One region of the Rhizobium sp. SYY.PMSO genome, then DNA from elsewhere that is predicted to be linked to it. Evidence: predicted binding sites of a transcription regulator. Region 1 holds the regulator's gene; each other region holds the start of a gene.

Region 1 (4,644 bases):
CTCATGCCGGGCGCGCCGGCGCGGCGCGATATCGGCATCAGGCGCCGTTATGCCGCCGAGCGCCGCTTTCGCGCCTACGGATTTACGGCCGTCATCTTCGGCCTTGTCTTTCTTGCCATCCTCGTCTCCACGGTCGTCCGCAACGGCTATTCCGCCTTCGTACAAACCTCGATCACCCTGCCGATCGAATTCACCGAGACGGTGATCGATCCGTCAGGCAAGCGCGCCGGCGATCCGAAGGTGCTGGTATCGGCCAATTACGCGGCACTGCTGCGCGATGCGCTGGTGAAAGCGCTGGAGATCGATCCCGGCAATCGTGCGCTTATTCGCGAGGCAACGGCCATGGTGTCGGACAGCGCCAGGATCGCGTTGCGCGACAAGGTCGCCGCCAACCCTTCGATCATCGGAACGACGCAGAACGTCACCTTCCTTGCCAGCGCCAACATCGACTCCGCCAACAAGGGGCAGATCGATCTGACCGTCGACGAAAAGGACCGCAAGGTATCCGACCGGCAGCTTGCCTGGATGAAGCGGCTTGGCGAAAGCGGCGCCCTGCACGAGGCGTTCAACAAGGGCCTCTTCCTGTCGGGCAATTCGAGCCGGCCCGAGGCCGCCGGCCTTGGCGTTGCACTGATCGGCTCGCTCTATCTGATGCTGACCGTGCTCGTGCTCGCCCTGCCGGTCGGCGTCGCCGCTTCGATCTACCTGGAGGAATTCGCGCCGAGGAACCGGCTGACGGATCTGATCGAGGTCAACATCAACAATCTCGCCGCCGTGCCGTCGATCGTCTACGGCCTGCTCGGCCTCTCGGTGTTCATCAACATGATGGGCCTGCCGCGCTCGGCATCGCTGGTCGGCGGGCTGGTGCTGAGCCTGATGACGCTGCCGATGATCATCATTGCCACGCGCTCGGCGTTGCGGGCCGTGCCGCCGTCGATCCGCAGCGCCGCGCTCGGCCTCGGTGCGTCGCGCATGCAGGTGGTGTTCCATCACGTCCTGCCGCTCGCCATGCCGGGCATCCTGACGGGCACCATCCTCGGGCTTGCCCATGCGCTCGGGGAGACGGCGCCGCTGCTTCTGATCGGCATGGTTGCCTTCGTCTCCAACTATCCGGCATCGCCCCTCGATCCTTCGACGGCGCTGCCGGTGCAGATCTACATGTGGGCGAGCGAGGCAGAGCGGGCCTTCGTCGAAAGAACCTCCGGGGCCATCATCGTCCTGCTCTTCTTCCTCGTCGCGATGAACATCGGCGCGATCCTGCTGCGCCGCCGTTTCGAACGGCGCTGGTAGGGGAGGGCCGGGAAATGAACATGATGACGGAAGCCGCGAGCGAAAGAGCATTGACCAGAAAGATGAAGACGATCCCTTACAAGATGATCGGCCAGGACGTTTCGGTCTTTTACGGCGACAAGCGCGCTCTCTTCGACGTCAATCTCAGGATCCGCGTCAATACGGTGACGGCGCTGATCGGCCCTTCCGGCTGCGGCAAGTCCACCTTCCTGCGCTGCCTCAACCGCATGAACGATACGATCGAGACCTGCCGCGTCACCGGCAGGATCACGCTCGACGATCAGGACGTCTACGACGACAGCATCGACGTGGTGGAACTGCGCGCCCGCGTCGGCATGGTCTTTCAAAAGCCCAACCCGTTTCCGAAGTCGATCTATGAGAATGTCGCCTACGGTCCGCGCATCCATGGCCTGCACGCATCCAAGGCCGATCTCGATCACATCGTCGAAACCAGCCTGCAGAAGGCGGGCCTCTGGGGCGAGGTGAAGGACAGGCTCCACGATGCCGGCACGAGCCTTTCGGGCGGCCAGCAGCAGCGCCTGTGCATCGCCCGCGCCGTTGCCGTCAGCCCGGAGGTCATCCTGATGGACGAGCCATGCTCGGCCCTCGATCCGATCGCAACCGCAAAGGTCGAAGATCTCATCCACGAGCTGCGGGAAAACTTCACGATCGTCATCGTGACGCATTCCATGCAGCAGGCAGCCCGCGTTTCGCAACGCACCGCAATGTTCCATCTCGGCCATCTGGTTGAGGAGAACGACACCGATAAAATGTTCACCAATCCCGACGATTACCGCACGCAGGATTACATCATGGGCCGTTTTGGTTGATGATGCTGCGCGCGCGGCTCCTTTCACACAGTTCACCTTGAGGATAGAAAAATGGTCTCCACCCACATTCTCTCTGCCTATGACGAAGACCTGAAGTTCCTGACGCGCCGCATTGCGGAAATGGGCGGCCTTGCCGAGCAGATGGTCAGCGACAGCGTACGCGCTTTGGTCAACAGCGACGCGGCCCTTGCCCAGAAGGTCATCTCCGACGATGTCATTCTCGACCATGCCGAACGCGAAATCGGCGATAAGGCGATCGTCACCATCGCGCGCCGTCAGCCGATGGCGGCCGACCTGCGCGAAATCATGGGCTCGATCCGCATCGCCTCCGATCTGGAGCGCGTCGGCGACCTTGGCAAGAACACGGCCAAGCGCGTCATCGCCGTGCAGGGCACCGGCGTTCCGCGCCGTCTCGCCCGCGGTATCGAGCATCTCTCCGAACTGGCACTGAGCCAGCTGAAGGAAGTTCTGGACGTCTATGCGACCCGTTCGCCGGACAAGGCCGTGTCGATCCGCGAACGCGACGAGGAAATCGACGCCATGTATACCTCGCTCTTCCGCGAGATGCTGACCTACATGATGGAAGATCCGCGCAACATCACCACCTGCACGCATCTTCTCTTCTGCGCGAAGAACATCGAGCGCATCGGCGACCATGCCACCAACATTGCCGAGACGATCTATTATATGGCGACCGGCGCCCAGCCCGAAGGCGAGCGGCCGAAGGACGACACGGCCAACACCGTCGGCGCGGTGACGGAATAATCTGGAAGCGAAGAAAGGAGACCACAGGCGCATGGTTCCGAGAGTTGCTGTTGTAGAAGACGAGGAAGCGCTCAGCGTTCTGCTGCGCTACAATCTCGAAGCCGAAGGCTTCGAGGTCGATACGATCCTCAGAGGCGATGAGGCAGAGCTGCGTCTCCAGGAGCGCATCCCCGATCTTCTGATCCTCGACTGGATGCTCCCCGGCGTGTCCGGCATCGAGCTCTGCCGCCGGCTGCGCATGCGGCCGGAGACGGAGCGGCTGCCGATCATCATGCTCACGGCCCGCGGCGAGGAGAGCGAGCGCGTGCGCGGCCTTTCCACCGGCGCGGACGATTACGTCGTCAAGCCGTTCTCGACGCCGGAGCTGATGGCCCGCGTCAAGGCGATGCTGCGGCGCGCCCGCCCGGAGGTCCTCTCCACGGTGCTGCGTTGCGGCGATATCGAGCTGGACCGCGAAACCCATCGCGTCCACCGCAAGAGCCGCGAAGTGCGGCTGGGGCCGACGGAGTTCCGCCTGCTGGAATTCCTGATGTCCTCGCCGGGCCGCGTCTTCTCGCGCTCGCAGCTGCTGGACGGCGTGTGGGGGCACGATATCTATGTCGACGAACGCACGGTCGACGTCCATGTCGGCCGCCTGCGCAAGGCGCTCAATTTTTCCAACATGCAGGATGTCATCCGCACCGTTCGCGGCGCGGGCTATTCCATGGAAGCCTGAGCGGCAAGGCTGCTCGGGCATCGACATCGACATGCGGCGGAAATAGAAAACGGGCCCCGAGGGGCCCGTTTCTCTTTGAATTTGCTTATAGCTTTCAGCCGTTGTTGCGCCGGCGATCATGCACTGGCTGGTAGGCCATGCGCTGGTGATAGGTGCAGTAAGGCGAGGAATCCGGGCTGTCGTTGCCGCAGAAGTGGAAATCGTCCTTCAGCGGATCGCCGACCGGCCACTTGCAGGTGCGCTCCGTCAGCTCCGTCAGGCCGAGGCGGCGGGAGATCGGAACGACGACGTTCGATGCCGGACGATATTGGATTTCGTTGACTGAATCGACCTCGACCTCTTCCTTCAGCATGGTTGCGCCCTGCTGGCGGGTAACCACGGTGCGGGTTGCCACGCGCGAGCCGAAGCTGGCAGGGCGCGGTGCCGTGGCGCTGCGCTTCGGGGTGCGCGCTGCAGTTGCCGTGCCACCGGCCTTTGCCCGGCCCGGGAGGTTCAGGCGATGTACCTTGCCGATGACGGCATTACGGCTCACGCCACCAAGCTGCGCCGCGATCTGGCTGGCGCTCAACCCTTCGGACCATAGCTTTTTCAGCTTCTCGACGCGTTCGTCTGTCCAATTCATGCCCTGTCTCCGCTGTCGCGTTTCCGATGGCAGAATCCCTCACCATTGCCTCGCATGGTAACAAGGCGCGAAACGCTCTAAAATTGTGGTGACTAGTTCCGCCGCATGCAGTCTAGCAATTGGTTTTTAACCTAGTGTGAGGCTGACTCCGTGACAAGAGTCGCGGGAATCTTGAGGAATCGATTTCTAGGTTTTCCCCAACTTGCTGTCCGGGCGTGGCATTTCTGCAATAGGCGCCGTCGAACCCATCTCTTTTGCCCGCAAGCGCTTTCTCGCACCTGCTAAAGCGCCAGTTTTGTTGACATCGCGGTGCAAAACATCAATAGTGCCCGAGCCGCCGCAAGGCGGCATTTTTGATTTTTTCGGACCCGTTTCATCAAACGGAAGCGATTGGTCCTTAAAGTTGTGATCGAGGAGACATG
Region 2 (4,644 bases), 360 kb from region 1:
AGGTGTTGCCGAACTTCATGTCCTACGCGCTGCTGCGCCTCGAAATCAACGTTCGCGCCTCCACTATCATCGGCGCCGTCGGCGGTGGCGGTATCGGCGAGGAGCTGAAGCTTTCGATCTCGCGCGGTTTCGGCGCCAAGACGATGGCGCTGGTGCTGCTGCTCTTCGTGACGATCATCGCCGTCGACCAGTTTTCCGCATGGCTCCGCCGCCGCCTCGTCGGCGAGCATGCCTTTCTCTTGCAGCATTGAGGTTGACCATGTCCGTCATCGACGCCGGCCGTATGCAGGAAATCGAAGCGCGCTATCCGGAGGTCTTTCATCGATCCTTCCGCCAGCGCTATGGCGCTCTCATGATCTTCATCGGCGTCATCCTCTACGGCTTTTATGCCGTATGGTTCTTCAACCTGCCGAAAGTCATCTCGGAAGCGCATTGGGAGCGTGTCGGGATCTATCTGAGCGAGTGGATCAGCTACGACGTGCAGCCGGAATTCCGCATTTCCGGCGACAAGATCAGCATCAAATATCCGCGCTTCTCGCCGCTGGGCGACAATCCGAACCCGGATTGGGTGAAGGCCGCGCCTGACGGCAGCCTGACAGTCTCCGTCAGCGGCACGAGCCGCGCGGTGACGATCACCAAGACGCAGGCCATCCTGACGGCCCACGGCGTCACGATCCCCATCGACATCAGCGGCGACGTGCCGAAGATCGTCGGCTCCGAGCCGGTGCCGAGCTGGATGACCGTCTATGACGACAACATCCTCGCCAATATGGGCTTTGCCGGCGACGTCAGCATTTCCACGGACCGCGTGAAGATCCGCAAGCGCTTCCTCGGCTGGGCCAATTTCGTCTTCGACACGCACTCGCCCTTCTTCGACAAGCCGGCGGGCGAAGTGATCGGCCTGATCGTCTCGGGGCCGCGGCTCGACCCCACGCAATCCAACCTCTCGCTCGCCTTCGACAATATCTGGAACAATGGCGCCTGGCAGCACGGCGATGTCTGGACCAAGCTGTTCCAGACCATCGTCATGGCCTTCCTCGGCACTTTGCTCGGCTCGCTCGCCGCATTCCCGCTCGCCTTCCTGGCCGCCCGCAACATCACGCCGAACCGGCTGCTCAATCAGGTGCTGAAGCGTTTCTTCGACTTCCTGCGTTCCGTCGACATGCTGATCTGGGCGCTGTTCCTGACGCGCGCCTTCGGTCCCGGCCCGCTCGCCGGCAGCGGCGCGATCTTCCTCACCGAGACCGGCACGCTCGGCAAGCTCTATTCCGAGGGCCTGGAAAACATCGACAACAAGCCGCGCGAGGGCGTGAAATCCACCGGCTCGTCGACGATCCTCGTGCATCGCTACGGCATCATGCCGCAGATCGTGCCCGTGATCGTCAGCCAGACGCTTTACCAGTGGGAATCCAACGTGCGCGGTGCGACCATCATCGGCGCGGTCGGCGCGGGCGGCATCGGCCTGAAGCTCTGGGAGGCGATGCGCACCAACGCCAACTGGGAAAACGTCGCCTACATGGTGCTGCTGATCCTGATCGTCGTATTCCTGTTCGACGCCGCGTCCAACGCGTTGCGTTCACGGCTCATGGGCGCGCGGGTCAGATGAAAGCGGTGAGAAAAATCGCCGCGCATCATCATTCTGTCACGGGAATCCGGTAGCGCAGGCCCGGCAAGACTGCATCGGCCGAGCCGGATTTAGCCGGATTCGATTCGTTGCCGCCTTGCTGCTCTTGCGGTTTGTCGCAAATCACCCAACAGTGTCCCGCGCAGCCGATTTTTCCAAGGAATGCAGCCTTGCGCTATGCTCTCTATTTTACACCGCCCAAAGATCATCCGTTGACGTCGCTTGCCGCGCGCTGGCTGGGCCGCGACGCATTCTCCGACGAGATTTTTTCCGACAAGGCCATCGGCCCTGTTCCGGAAGGTCACGCCGAACTCACGGCCGACCCGCGCCGCTACGGCTTTCACGCCACGCTGAAGGCGCCGTTCGAGCTTGCCGGCTCTGTGACCGAACGCGACCTATTCGAAGTCGCTGCCGAATTCGCCTCGCGGACAAAGGCTTTCACCATTCCGGAGCTGGTACTCGGCCAGCTCGGTCATTTCTTCGCCCTCGTTCCGGGCTCGCTCCACCAGCCGCTACAGGATTTCGCCTCCCGCGTCGTCAAGACCTTCGAGCCGTTCCGCGCACCGCTTTCGCAGCACGATATCGCCCGGCGAAACCCGGAAGCAATGACCGAGCCGCATCGAGCAAACCTGTTCCGCTGGGGCTATCCTTACGTCAATGACGAGTTTCGTTTCCATATGACCTTGACGGGACGCGTCCCGGCCGAGCGTCAAGCCGAGATGCACGACGTCCTGCGCGAGCGTTTCGCCGGCCATACCGGCAAGCCGCTCGACGTTTCCGGCCTCGCCATCTTTATCGAGGAAGAGCGCGGCGCCCCCTTTACCGTCCGTTCCTGGCTGCCGCTGACCGGCGCCCAATAGTGAAAGACCTGACATGACCAAAGAAACCGTCCTTTCTAACGCCCGCATCGTCCTCGAAGACAAGATCGTCGAAGGCTCCGTGCTGATCCGTGACGGTCGCATTGCCGGCATTTCCGAAGGCAGGTCCGCCATCGGCGAGGATTTCGAGGGCGATTATCTCATTCCCGGTCTGGTCGAACTGCACACCGACCATCTGGAAGCGCATTATTCCCCACGTCCCGGTGTCCGCTGGAACAAGACCGCCGCGATCCAGGCACATGACGCCCAGATCGTCACCTCGGGCATCACCACCGTATTCGACTGCCTGCGCATGGGCTCGGATGAAGACGGCGGCTTCGAAAAGGGCGAGATGCGCGACATGGCCGACGCCATTCAGGCGGCCCAGCGCGAAGATCGGCTGCGCGCCGATCACCTGATCCATCTGCGCTGCGAGGTCTCCTCCGACAACGTTCTCGATCATTTCCAGGATTTCGAGAAAGACCCGTACGTCCGCCTCGTATCCCTGATGGATCACGCACCGGGCCAGCGCCAGTTCCAGACCATGGATCAGTACATCTTCTACTATCAGAAGAAGCGCGGCCTCAGCGACGAGGCCTTTGCCAAGTTCGTTGCCAAGCGCCAGGAGGAATCGGCGCGTTATGCCACACCCAACCGCGACGCGATCTCAAAGGTCTGCTCGGAACGCGGCATCACCATCGCCAGCCATGACGACGCAACGCTCGCCCATGTCGACGAAGCCATCAATTACGGCGTCCGGCTGGCGGAATTCCCGACCAGCATCGACGCCGCGAAGGCCTCGCATGGGGCCGGCATGAGCGTGCTGATGGGCGCGCCGAACATCGTGCGCGGCAAGTCGCATTCGGGCAACATCGCAGCCCGCGATCTTGCCGAACTCGGCGTTCTGGACGTGCTTTCCTCCGACTACGTGCCGCTCAGCCTGCTGCATGCGCCCTTCATTCTCGCAGATGAAGTCGAGGGCATTTCGCTGCCGCAGGCGATCGCCATGGTCACGGCAACGCCGGCAAGAACCGTCAGCCTGAACGACCGCGGGCGCATTGCCGAGGGCCTGCGCGCCGATCTGGTGCGCGTTCGCCGCGATCATGGCGTGCCGGTTACACGGTCCGCCTGGCGGGAAGGACGGCGGGTTGCATGAGCCCCGACGCCGATAGAAAGCCGACTAACGAAGGCGTATCGGACGCAACGGCAGGCATCATGGCTGTCGTCGTCGGCCCGAGCGGCGCCGGCAAGGATACGCTGATGAACCTCGCCGCGCGGTATTTTGCCGGCCGGCCGGATGTCCATTTCGTCCGCCGCGTCATCACGCGCGACGGAGATGCCGGCAACGAAGACCACAGAAGCGTTTCCGAAGCGGATTTCGAGGCCATGAAAAAGGCCGGCAGCTTCGCCGTCTCATGGGAGGCGCATGGCCTGAAGTACGGCATTCCCGCCGACGCCGCCGACGAGCTTGCGCGCGGCAATCTGGTGATCGCCAATGGCTCGCGTTCGGCGCTGCATCATTTCCAGACCGCATTCCCACGACTGAAGGTCATCAACATAACGGCGCGGCGCGAGGTGCTTGCCGAGCGGCTGATGGCGCGCGGACGCGAGAGCCGTGAAGACGTGTTGAAGCGTCTGGATCGCAGTGCGCTGACCGTTCAAGGCAGCTACGACGTGACTGATATCGACAATAGCGGCACGCTCGAAAAAGCCGAACAGGCAATCATCTCCGCGCTGGAAACGCTGATTGGGAAATAAGCGTTTGCGGCACGCCCGGATCATCGCAGCGAATTCGTAGCTACGCTGGGTCGTGAACTCTCCCCACCTCATGCTGAGGTGCCTTGGCGCGCTAGCGTCAAGGCCTCGAAGTACGAGGTGGCCCGGTAGAATACGCCACCCGCCCCCGTGGTTCGAGGCTTCGGCCTTCCAGGCCTCCGCACCTCACCATGAGGACTGATCTCCTCGCTATGCCCGATGCAGACTCAGTGCGCCTCGTCCCAATTATCGGCAGAGCGCGCGTCCACCTTCAGCGGCACCGCCATATTCACCGCCGGCATGGCGGCATTTTCCATGACCGAGACGACGATCGGGGTCGTGCGCTCGACATCGGCATCCTCGACTTCGAAGATCAGTTCGTCGTGCACCTGCAGCAGCATGCGCACG
Region 3 (4,644 bases), 350 kb from region 1:
AGAAGCGATGAGCGGCCGCACCGTCGTCGTCATCGCCCACCGCCTGTCGACGGTGGTGCGGGCCGAGAAAATCGTCGTCATGCAGAACGGCCGAGTTGTCGAGGAAGGCAATCACGAGACGCTTGCGACCGCCGACAATGGCCTCTACGCTCGGCTCAACAACCTGCAGCTACCGGCCATATCGAGCAATTCCCGCAAATAGACGATAGAGACGACATGAGCGACGATGCGATGAAGCTGGTGGTGGTGGGCGCGGCAGGCCGCATGGGACAGGCTCTGATCCGTCTCATCCACGCCACCGACGGCGTAACCCTGCATGCCGCAGTCGCCCGTTCCGGCTCCGCCTTCGTCGGCAAGGATGCCGGCGAGATCGCCGGGCTGGGGCCGATCGGCGTTTCCGTCACCGACGATCCGCTCGCCACCTTCCTCCATGCCGAAGGCGTCATCGATTTCACGACGCCGGCAACCAGCGTCACCTTTGCCGGCCTCGCCGCGCAGGCGCGCATCGTCCACATCATCGGCACCACCGGCTGCTCGGACGAGGACGAGGCGAAGTTCAAGGCGGCCGCGCGCCATGCCCGCATCGTCAAATCGGGCAATATGGGCCTCGGCATCAACCTCTTGAGCGTGCTCGTGGAGCAGGCCGCGCGCGCGCTCCCCTCGAACGACTGGGATATCGAGGTGCTGGAGATGCATCATCGCCACAAGGTCGACGCGCCCTCGGGCACCGCGCTCCTGCTCGGCCAGGCGGCGGCGAAGGGCCGCGGCATCGACCTCAACGACAAGTCCGTGCGCGTGCGCGACGGCCACACCGGCCCGCGCCCGGCGGGCACGATCGGCTTTGCGACCTTGCGCGGCGGCGGCGTGGTGGGCGATCACTCCGTCATCTTCGCCAGCGAGAGCGAGCGGCTGACGCTATCGCACAATGCCGGCGACCGTTCGCTGTTTGCGCGCGGCGCGCTGCAGGCGGCACTCTGGGCGCGTGACAAGAAACCCGGCTTCTATTCCATGCTCGATGTTCTCGGGCTCTCCACACGCTGATGCGATCCCGGGGCGGGGCGGCATGAAACCGCTGACCCACTCCAGCCATTTATTGTCCCGCAATTCCTGACGGAAAACCGCCACGCAGCTTTCCTGGAATTGCCCTATCAAGGAGAAATTTTATGAGCGGCACTCTCGTTCTCGTTCGCCATGGGCAGAGCGACTGGAATTTGAAGAATCTCTTCACCGGCTGGAAGGACCCCGATCTGACCGCGCTCGGCATCGAGGAAGCCAAGACGGGCGGCAAGGCGCTCGCCGATTACGGCCTCAAGTACGACATCGCCTTCACCTCGGCCCTGACGCGCGCCCAGCACACGCTGAAGATCATCCTCGATGAAATCGGCCAGCCGGGGCTCGAAACCATCAAGGACCAGGCGCTGAACGAGCGCGACTACGGCGATCTCTCCGGCCTCAACAAGGACGACGCCCGCGCCAAGTGGGGCGAGGAGCAGGTTCACATCTGGCGCCGCTCCTACGACGTTCCGCCGCCCGGCGGCGAAAGCCTGCGCGATACCGGCGCCCGCGTCTGGCCCTATTACCTGACGGAAATCCTGCCGCGCGTTCTCGCCGGCCAGAACGTATTGGTCGCCGCCCACGGCAATTCGCTACGCTCGCTCGTCATGGTTCTCGACCGGCTGAGCAAGGCGCAGATCCTGGAACTCAACCTCGCGACCGGCGTGCCGATGGTCTACAAGCTCAAGGCCGATTCCACCGTCGCCTCGAAAGAAGTCCTCGGCGACATGTCCGGCGCGCATTGAGTGTCAAGCCATTAGGGCCAAAAGGCCCCTCACCCTAGCCCTCTCCCCGTTTTACGGAGAGAGGGGACTACCCTTTCCAATACTCTCGATTCCTATGGGATTGCGATGCGACGGAGAGCACGTCTTTCTCCTTCTCCCCGCCTGCGGGGGAAGGTGGCCGACAGGCCGGATGAGGGGCGACCCCCTACCATCAATTCTCGACGGTGAAGCGCACCCTGTCGGCGGCGAAGCGCGAGATTGAATATTGCACCGGCACATTGTCGAGATCTGAGTTCAGCGCCTGTGTGATGAGGACGATGGCGCCGGGCGATAATTGCAGATCGGTGAGATCGCCGTCGTCTGCATGCGTCGCGGTGATTTCGGTGACGACGCGCACGTAATCCGGCACGCCGAGCTCCTTGAACGCCTTGGTGATCGATCCGGTCGCCTGGTAGATTTCGGCGATATTCCCGAAGCGATCGGCCGGAAACCAGCTGGTGGCGCGCGATACCGGGCGATGATCCGCCTGACCGAGCGTTTCGAGCCGGATCAGCGGTGTGCCGGTCTCAAGCTTGAGCTGCCTGGCCAGCTCCGCGTTTGCGGCCTCTTCGACCGATGCCAGCAATACGCTGCGGGTCTCGCGCACCTGATCGCCGATCCCTTGCGAGAAACGCGTCCGCTTCGAAATGGGAAAGCTCAGCCGTTCCTTGCGTTCGATCAGCGTTCCTCGCCCCTGCACGGCCCTGACAATCCCTTCCTGCGCCAGTGCGGCAAGAGCGCTTCGGATCGTGTGGCGGTTGACGCCGAATTGCAGCGCCAGCGTCGTTTCCGGCGGCACCATTCCCGTCTCGTCGAAATCTCCGTGGTTGATCGACGTGCGAATGCGGTCGGCGATCTGCCGCCACAGCGCCACGCCCGTCTGTCTCTGGATCTTCTGCCCTGCCATCTCGCCCGCTCGCCTGTCACACGCTTGTCACGACTCGCTAATACATATAAAACTATCTTGTATGGTTGTCTATATCAATAGACATTTAAAGGAAAGCGCGATGAATTCAGCACAAAGGCAGGAAGCGGCCGCGCAGGAGCGTCGGGAACGCAAGCGCGTTGCCGACCTTCTGGCGCAGGCAGAGCGCGACGAGCTGGAAACGGCCTGGGAAGCTTTGCCGAGCAAGCCGGCGGCACAGCCGGTGCGCGGCCCCGAGACCGGGCTCGTCATGGTCCGCGGCCGCATCGGCGGCGGCGGTTCCCCCTTCAATCTCGGCGAGGTCACGATGACCCGCGCCACCATACGGCTGGCCTCGGGCACCATCGGCCATGCGCACGCCCTCGGCACCGATCGCGAAAAGGCACGCCTTTCGGCCATCTTCGACGCCCTCTGGCAGCAATCGGCCACGCGGGAATTCGTCGAGAAGGCCATCCTTCAGCCGGTTGCCGGGCGCATCGCAAGCTATGACCGCAAGCGCGCCGAAGAGACGGCGGCGACCCGCGTCGATTTCTTCACCATGGTTCGCGGAGAGGATTGATGAGCCTGTTCAACACCCCGACCTTCGGCAACGAGGCCCTGACCGGCGGCTTCAGCGATCCGGTTTTCGACGCGCAAAGCGTTTTCAAGATGACGATGGACGCCATGGCGCGTCCGGGCACCCTGCAGACCGTGACCGCCGACATCGCGCCGCCGCCGCCGCTCGGCATTGCCGCCGGCGCCATCGGCCTGACGCTCTGCGACCATGATACGCCGGTCTGGCTCTCCAACGGTCTTACGCGATCGAGCCTTTCGGAATGGCTGGGCTTCCACACCGGCGCGCCCGTCGTCACCGAGCGGCTGGAGGCGCATTTCGCCTTTGTCGAGGCAGGCATGGCGCTTTCCTCGTTCAGCCAGTTCGGCGTGGGCACGCAGGAATATCCCGATCGTTCGACGACCATCGTACTGGAGATCGAAAGCCTTGAGGGCGGCAAGCAACTGGCGCTTTCCGGCCCCGGCATCAAGGACGTGACCATGATCGCCCCGGTCGGCCTGCCGGATGCGCTGCTGCGCATCTGGAACGACAATCGCGCGCTCTTCCCGCGCGGCGTCGATCTCGTCCTGACGGCCGGCCGGCAATTCCTTTGCCTGCCGCGCACCACCAAGATCATCGCGACGGAGATGTGACATATGTATGTTGCCGTTAAGGGCGGCGAAGCCGCCATCGCCAATGCTCACCGGCTGCTGGCCGACCGTCGCCGCGGCGACCGCTCGCTGCCGGCGCTCGGCATCGATCAGATCGTCGCGCAGCTGGCGCTCGCCGTCGACCGCGTCATGGCCGAAGCCTCGCTCTACGACCGCACGCTGGCAGCCCTTGCCGTCCGCCAGGCGCGCGGCGACATGATCGAGGCGATCTTCCTGCTGCGCGCCTACCGCACCACGCTGCCGCGCTTCGGCTACTCCCAGCCGCTCGACACATCGGCGATGAAGATCGAGCGCCGCATCTCCGCGACCTACAAGGACCTGCCCGGCGGCCAGCTTCTCGGCCCGACCTTCGACTATACGCACCGCCTGCTCGACCCGAGCCTGCTGACCGACGAGGCCGTCGATGAGCCGATGCAGCGTCCCGCCGAAGACGGCCGGGTCATGCGTGTTTCCGAAATCCTCGCTCAGGAAGGTCTTATCGAAGGCGACGGCACGCTTCCGGTCGACCACGAGATCGGCGACCTGACGCGCGAGCCGATGGAATTCCCGATGACCCGCGATCTTCGCCTGCAGGCGCTCGCCCGCGGCGACGAGGGCTTCCTGCTGGCGCTCGGCTATTCGACCCAGCGCGGCTATGGCCGCAACCATCCCTTCACCGGCGAAATCCGCATCGGCGAAGTGGAGGTCGAATTCGATGTG
Region 4 (4,644 bases), 1.4 Mb from region 1:
CAGGGCCACGAGTCGCGGAAAAATAAGCACGCCGATCGGGTTGAGTCCCATGACCTTCAGCGCATCCACTTCCTCGCGCATCTTCATCGAGCCGATTTCCGCGGTAATCGCGCTGCCGGAGCGGCCGGCGATCATGATCGCCGTCAGCAGCACGCCGATTTCGCGCAATTGCAGGATACCGACCAGATCGACGACGAAGACCTCGGCACCGAAATAGCGCAGCTGGAAAGCACCCTGCTGCGCGATGATCGCGCCGATCAGAGACGACATCAGCAGGATGATCGGAACGGCGCGCACCGCCATATGGTCGATCTGATTAACGATCGAGGCCGGGGAAACGCCGCTGCCGCGCCCGAATTTGAGCTGAGCTCCGCGCACGGCCGAGCCCAGGATATACATGGCGGCGACAAGGTTGTCCCATAAGTCGTAGACGCTCTTGCCGATAGGCGCGAAGAGCCGCTCCGGCAAGGACTTGCCCGCCTTAGGTGCTGCGGATTGATCGTCCGGATGCGTGTCGAAAGCCGTCAGCAGTTCATCGATATGCGAATCGGACCCTTCGATCGTAACGTGGGCCTGATGCGCTTCCTGGCTTTCCTTGAGGCGGCGAATCAGCAGCGCGCCGGCGGTGTCGACGTCGGAAAGGCCGGAAAGATCGATCACCACATCGCCGCCGGAACTGCGCTTCGACAATTGCTCGATCTGCCGCAAAACGCCATGGACATTGGCGCTGCGCCAACTGCCCTCCAGCCGATAGCGATGGCCCGCGCCTTCAGGCGCATCATCGATCTTCGGTGCATCGGACTTCTGTTCGGCTGGTTTCAAACTCATGCGTCTTTCAAATCTGGCACACATATGACCGACTCGGAGAGCCCGCAGCGATCAATGCTTAATACACCGGCCGAATAGGAAATTTCCATCTCACGGCGGCGCCAACATATGTCACCGCTTTTTGATATCCAAATGAATTTGCTGGATCGCCCTAGGATACGCCGTGAGCGCCCCCGCCGATAGCCGGCCTCCCGGACCGCAACCCATAAGCGAAAACGACCATGGCAAGGCCCAGAGCGGCAATGCCGGCCATGACGTAGTAACTCGACAGGTCGAGCCAGGCATAGAGATAGCCGGATGCCAATGTCATGAGACCGAGGAACATGCCGTTATAGAAATAATAGGCGCCCTGAGCGGACGATTCCTGCGTTTCCTGGACCGATGCGACGATGCGGCGCTGGATGCCCGTATGGACGCAGGCATAGGTGCAGGAGTGAAAACACTGTAACACGAAATAGCCGATGAAACCGAAATTGACCGGGAACAGGATCCAGCGCAGGATACACATGGTCGAGCCGAAGAAGATCAGCGTCCATGCGCTGAACCGCCGGCTCAGCTTCTTCGACAAAAAGAAGACCATGACCTCGGCCGCGACACCGATGCTCCATAAGATGGCGATCTCGGCGCCGGAGAAGCCCAGCTTGCGCCAATAGATCGACGCAAACGTATAAAGCATCGCATGGCTCGACTGCTGTACCGAAACCCCGATCATGGTGATGAGCAGTTGCGGGGAACGCAAATTTCCGGTCGGCGACTGCAGGTTGATCGGCTGGTTGCGCCGCCGCGTCGGCCCGATGCGCGGCGCAAACAGGCCCATCAGCATCGTGAGAATGAAGCCTGCCACCATGACGGGCAAGACGGTGGTTCCACCCCAGATGCTGATCAGCTGACCGCCGAGAAGCGTCGACAGGATAAACGTGATCGATCCCCACACCCGCATGGAGCCATAGTCGAATCCCCAGCGGCGCACGCCCGACATGGCGATCGATTCCACCACCGGCACGTAGGGCGCATAGGTCGCGCCCTGGATGCCGTAGACCAGAAGCACCGACCAGAAGTCGCTTGTCCAGTAGAGCGCGATTGCCGTCAGAAGCGACAGGGCGCCGGACCACAGCAATACGTCGGCGCGCTCCGTCATATGATCGGCCAGCACGGCGATGACGGGCGTCACCAGAACGCGCACCACCATGGGGATGGCGATCACCAGACCGATTTCATGATCGTTGAAATTCAGCCCCGCCAGCCATACGGGAAAGAACGGCAAGGCAATGCCGTTGACGAACAACGGCGCGCAATAGGACAAGGCGGTGCGCAAGCGGAAATACGGCGGCGCACCCTCGCCCTGGAAGGACTTGATCGCGGGAATCATGACAGACCTGAAGGGGAACTGATTTGTCCCTATCACGCTATCGATAGTACGACTATGGCGAGAAATGGCCAAGACCGTAACGTTTCGGAAAAATCCGGGGCCAAGGCGGTTCCGCGACGATCAATAATTATGACATGCTATTATTAAGGCCGTGAAGCGGCGTAAAAGCTACGCCGCCTGGGCGCCCAGAGGCCGCGGCAGCCCTTCCACGGGCGAACCGGCCGGCTGCGTCTCCAGGATCGATCGCCAGGTGATGAGCTCGAAGGTGCCGTCCTGGTGCTCGGCGATCGCCGTGCAGCTTTCCACCCAGTCGCCGGTATTGATGTAGCGCACGCCGTCCAGATCTTCGATGACGGCATGGTGGATATGGCCGCAGATCACGCCGTCGGCATCGTTGCGCCTGGCCTCTTCGGCCACGACGCGCTGAAATTCGCCGATGAAATTTACGGCGTGCTTTACCTGCTGCTTCGCCCAGGCCGAGAAAGACCAGTAAGGCATGTTCAAGCGGCGGCGTATCGCCGCAAGGCCGATATTGATCAGAATGGCCATGTCGTATGCCCAGTCGCCGAGATAGGCGAGCAGGCGTGCGTTGCGGACGACCACGTCGAATTCGTCGCCATGCAGGACCAGATAGGTCTTGCCGTCTGCCGTTTCATGAATGGCCCGCTGGGCCACCTCGATACCGCCGAAGTGCATGCCGGGGAAATCCCGCAGGAATTCATCGTGGTTGCCGGGGATATAGACGATGCGCGTACCTTTGCGCGCCTTGCGCAGAAGCTTCTGCACGACGTCGTTGCAATCCTGCGGCCAGTACCAGTTTCGCTTCAGGCGCCAGCCATCGACGATATCGCCGACCAGAAAGATGGTATCGGCATCATGATAACGGAGAAAGTCGAGCAGGAAGTCTGCCTTGGCAGCTTTCGAGCCCAGGTGCACGTCAGAAATGAACAGCGTCCGAAATCGCCTGGTGTCCATGTTTTCATTCACGAACTTTATGTCCGTGCCCTATCCTACCTTGGCTATTCCAAAACCAGACTCGTGTTTCAGGAAGATGACAAATCCTGTGTCTGGCGGCTTATCGGCGGGTTCGGCCGCCTCTTGCCGCGATGCAAGGTCCGGACGGTCGCCTGCAAAACGGGCGACACCAAGGCAAAACATCGCCTGCGCCGGCTCCCCCTCATGCGCAATCCCATGCCGTCTTCGCGGCGGCCATCGGGTGATCGTTGCGGAAAAGGCAATTCAGTTATGCCACGGCAAAAACGCCTTGCGACGTCGATTGCATACTGTGAAGGCGAAGCGATTGATGTATGGAGGACTCTAGCGCAGGCAGGAATGGAGACGCGAGTTGGATACGAACGACACTTCGAAAGCAGCCAAGAATATGGCGAGCGGAAATTTCGACGAACAGGCGCTTTATTTCCATCGCTATCCTCGCCCCGGCAAGCTGGAAATTCAGGCGACAAAGCCGCTGGGCAACCAGCGCGATCTGGCGCTCGCTTACTCTCCCGGCGTCGCCGCTCCCTGCATCGCGATCCGCGACAATCCCGAAATGGCTGCGGACTACACGTCCCGCGCCAATCTCGTTGCGGTGATTTCGAACGGTTCGGCCGTGCTCGGCCTCGGCAATATCGGCCCGCTCGCCTCCAAGCCGGTCATGGAAGGCAAGGCCGTCCTCTTCAAGAAGTTTGCCGGCATCGATGTCTTCGACATCGAAGTCGCAGCGCCCACCGTCGATGAGATGGTCAACACGATTTCGGCGCTCGAGCCGACCTTCGGCGGCATCAATCTGGAAGACATCAAGGCGCCGGAATGCTTCGATGTCGAACGCCGCCTGCGCGAAAAAATGGAAATTCCGGTCTTCCACGACGATCAGCACGGCACTGCCATCATCGTCGCCGCCGCCGTCCTCAACGGGCTGGAACTGGCGGGCAAGAAAATCGAGGACGTCAAGATCGTCGCCTCCGGCGCGGGCGCGGCTGCGCTCGCCTGCCTCAATCTGCTCGTGATCCTCGGCGCCAGGCGCGAAAACATCTGGGTCCACGATATCGAAGGCCTGGTCTACAAGGACCGCAACGTCCTGATGGACGAATGGAAGTCCATCTACGCCCAGGATAGCGACAAGCGCGTGCTTGCCGAATCCATCCCGGGCGCCGATGTCTTCCTCGGCCTGTCCGCCGCCGGCGTGCTGAAACCCGAACTTCTCGCGCAGATGGCGGAAAAGCCGCTGATCATGGCGCTCGCCAACCCGACGCCGGAAATCATGCCGGACCTCGCCCGGGCCGCACGCCCCGACGCCATGATCTGTACCGGGCGCTCGGATTTTCCGAACCAGGTGAACAACGTCCTCTGCTTCCCCTATATCTTCCGCGGCGCGCTCGACTGCGGTGCAAAGACGATCAATGAGGAAATGAAGATGGCCGCCGTGCGCGCCATCGCCGCTCTCGCCC

What was found. Region 1 encodes PhoB, which activates phosphate uptake and scavenging genes when phosphate is short. Its sites were predicted from a motif close to TGTCATNNANCTGTCAT; they were not measured.
Region 2: ACJJVH_RS16995 (DUF1045 domain-containing protein) is a predicted target of PhoB. The motif match lies at 1,630-1,646, and genes of this name have one in related genera.
Region 3: phnF (phosphonate metabolism transcriptional regulator PhnF) is a predicted target of PhoB. The motif match lies at 2,739-2,755, and genes of this name have one in related genera.
Region 4: ACJJVH_RS07430 (UDP-2,3-diacylglucosamine diphosphatase) is a predicted target of PhoB. The motif match lies at 3,238-3,254, and genes of this name have one in related genera.

The regions. Positions count from the first base shown of each region.
Region 1 covers NZ_CP177349.1:118,162-122,805, forward strand. Annotated here, with positions in the region: gene pstA (phosphate ABC transporter permease PstA) at 1-1,290, shown strand, start outside; gene pstB (phosphate ABC transporter ATP-binding protein PstB) at 1,305-2,120, shown strand; gene phoU (phosphate signaling complex protein PhoU) at 2,172-2,885, shown strand; gene phoB (phosphate regulon transcriptional regulator PhoB) at 2,917-3,600, shown strand; gene ACJJVH_RS00615 (GcrA family cell cycle regulator) at 3,695-4,222, opposite strand.
Region 2 covers NZ_CP177349.1:3,511,057-3,515,700, reverse strand. Annotated here, with positions in the region: gene phnE (phosphonate ABC transporter, permease protein PhnE) at 1-251, shown strand, start outside; gene phnE (phosphonate ABC transporter, permease protein PhnE) at 260-1,606, shown strand; gene ACJJVH_RS16995 (DUF1045 domain-containing protein) at 1,795-2,484, shown strand; gene ACJJVH_RS16990 (alpha-D-ribose 1-methylphosphonate 5-triphosphate diphosphatase) at 2,498-3,637, shown strand; gene phnN (phosphonate metabolism protein/1,5-bisphosphokinase (PRPP-forming) PhnN) at 3,634-4,239, shown strand; gene polA (DNA polymerase I) at 4,464-4,644, opposite strand, start outside.
Region 3 covers NZ_CP177349.1:3,522,628-3,527,271, reverse strand. Annotated here, with positions in the region: gene ACJJVH_RS17075 (ABC transporter ATP-binding protein) at 1-202, shown strand, start outside; gene dapB (4-hydroxy-tetrahydrodipicolinate reductase) at 217-1,041, shown strand; gene ACJJVH_RS17065 (2,3-bisphosphoglycerate-dependent phosphoglycerate mutase) at 1,164-1,799, shown strand; gene phnF (phosphonate metabolism transcriptional regulator PhnF) at 1,990-2,724, opposite strand; gene phnG (phosphonate C-P lyase system protein PhnG) at 2,825-3,301, shown strand; gene phnH (phosphonate C-P lyase system protein PhnH) at 3,301-3,927, shown strand; gene ACJJVH_RS17045 (carbon-phosphorus lyase complex subunit PhnI) at 3,931-4,644, shown strand, end outside.
Region 4 covers NZ_CP177349.1:1,528,144-1,532,787, forward strand. Annotated here, with positions in the region: gene ACJJVH_RS07420 (ABC transporter permease) at 1-828, opposite strand, end outside; gene ACJJVH_RS07425 (MFS transporter) at 980-2,197, opposite strand; gene ACJJVH_RS07430 (UDP-2,3-diacylglucosamine diphosphatase) at 2,366-3,172, opposite strand; gene ACJJVH_RS07435 (NADP-dependent malic enzyme) at 3,579-4,644, shown strand, end outside.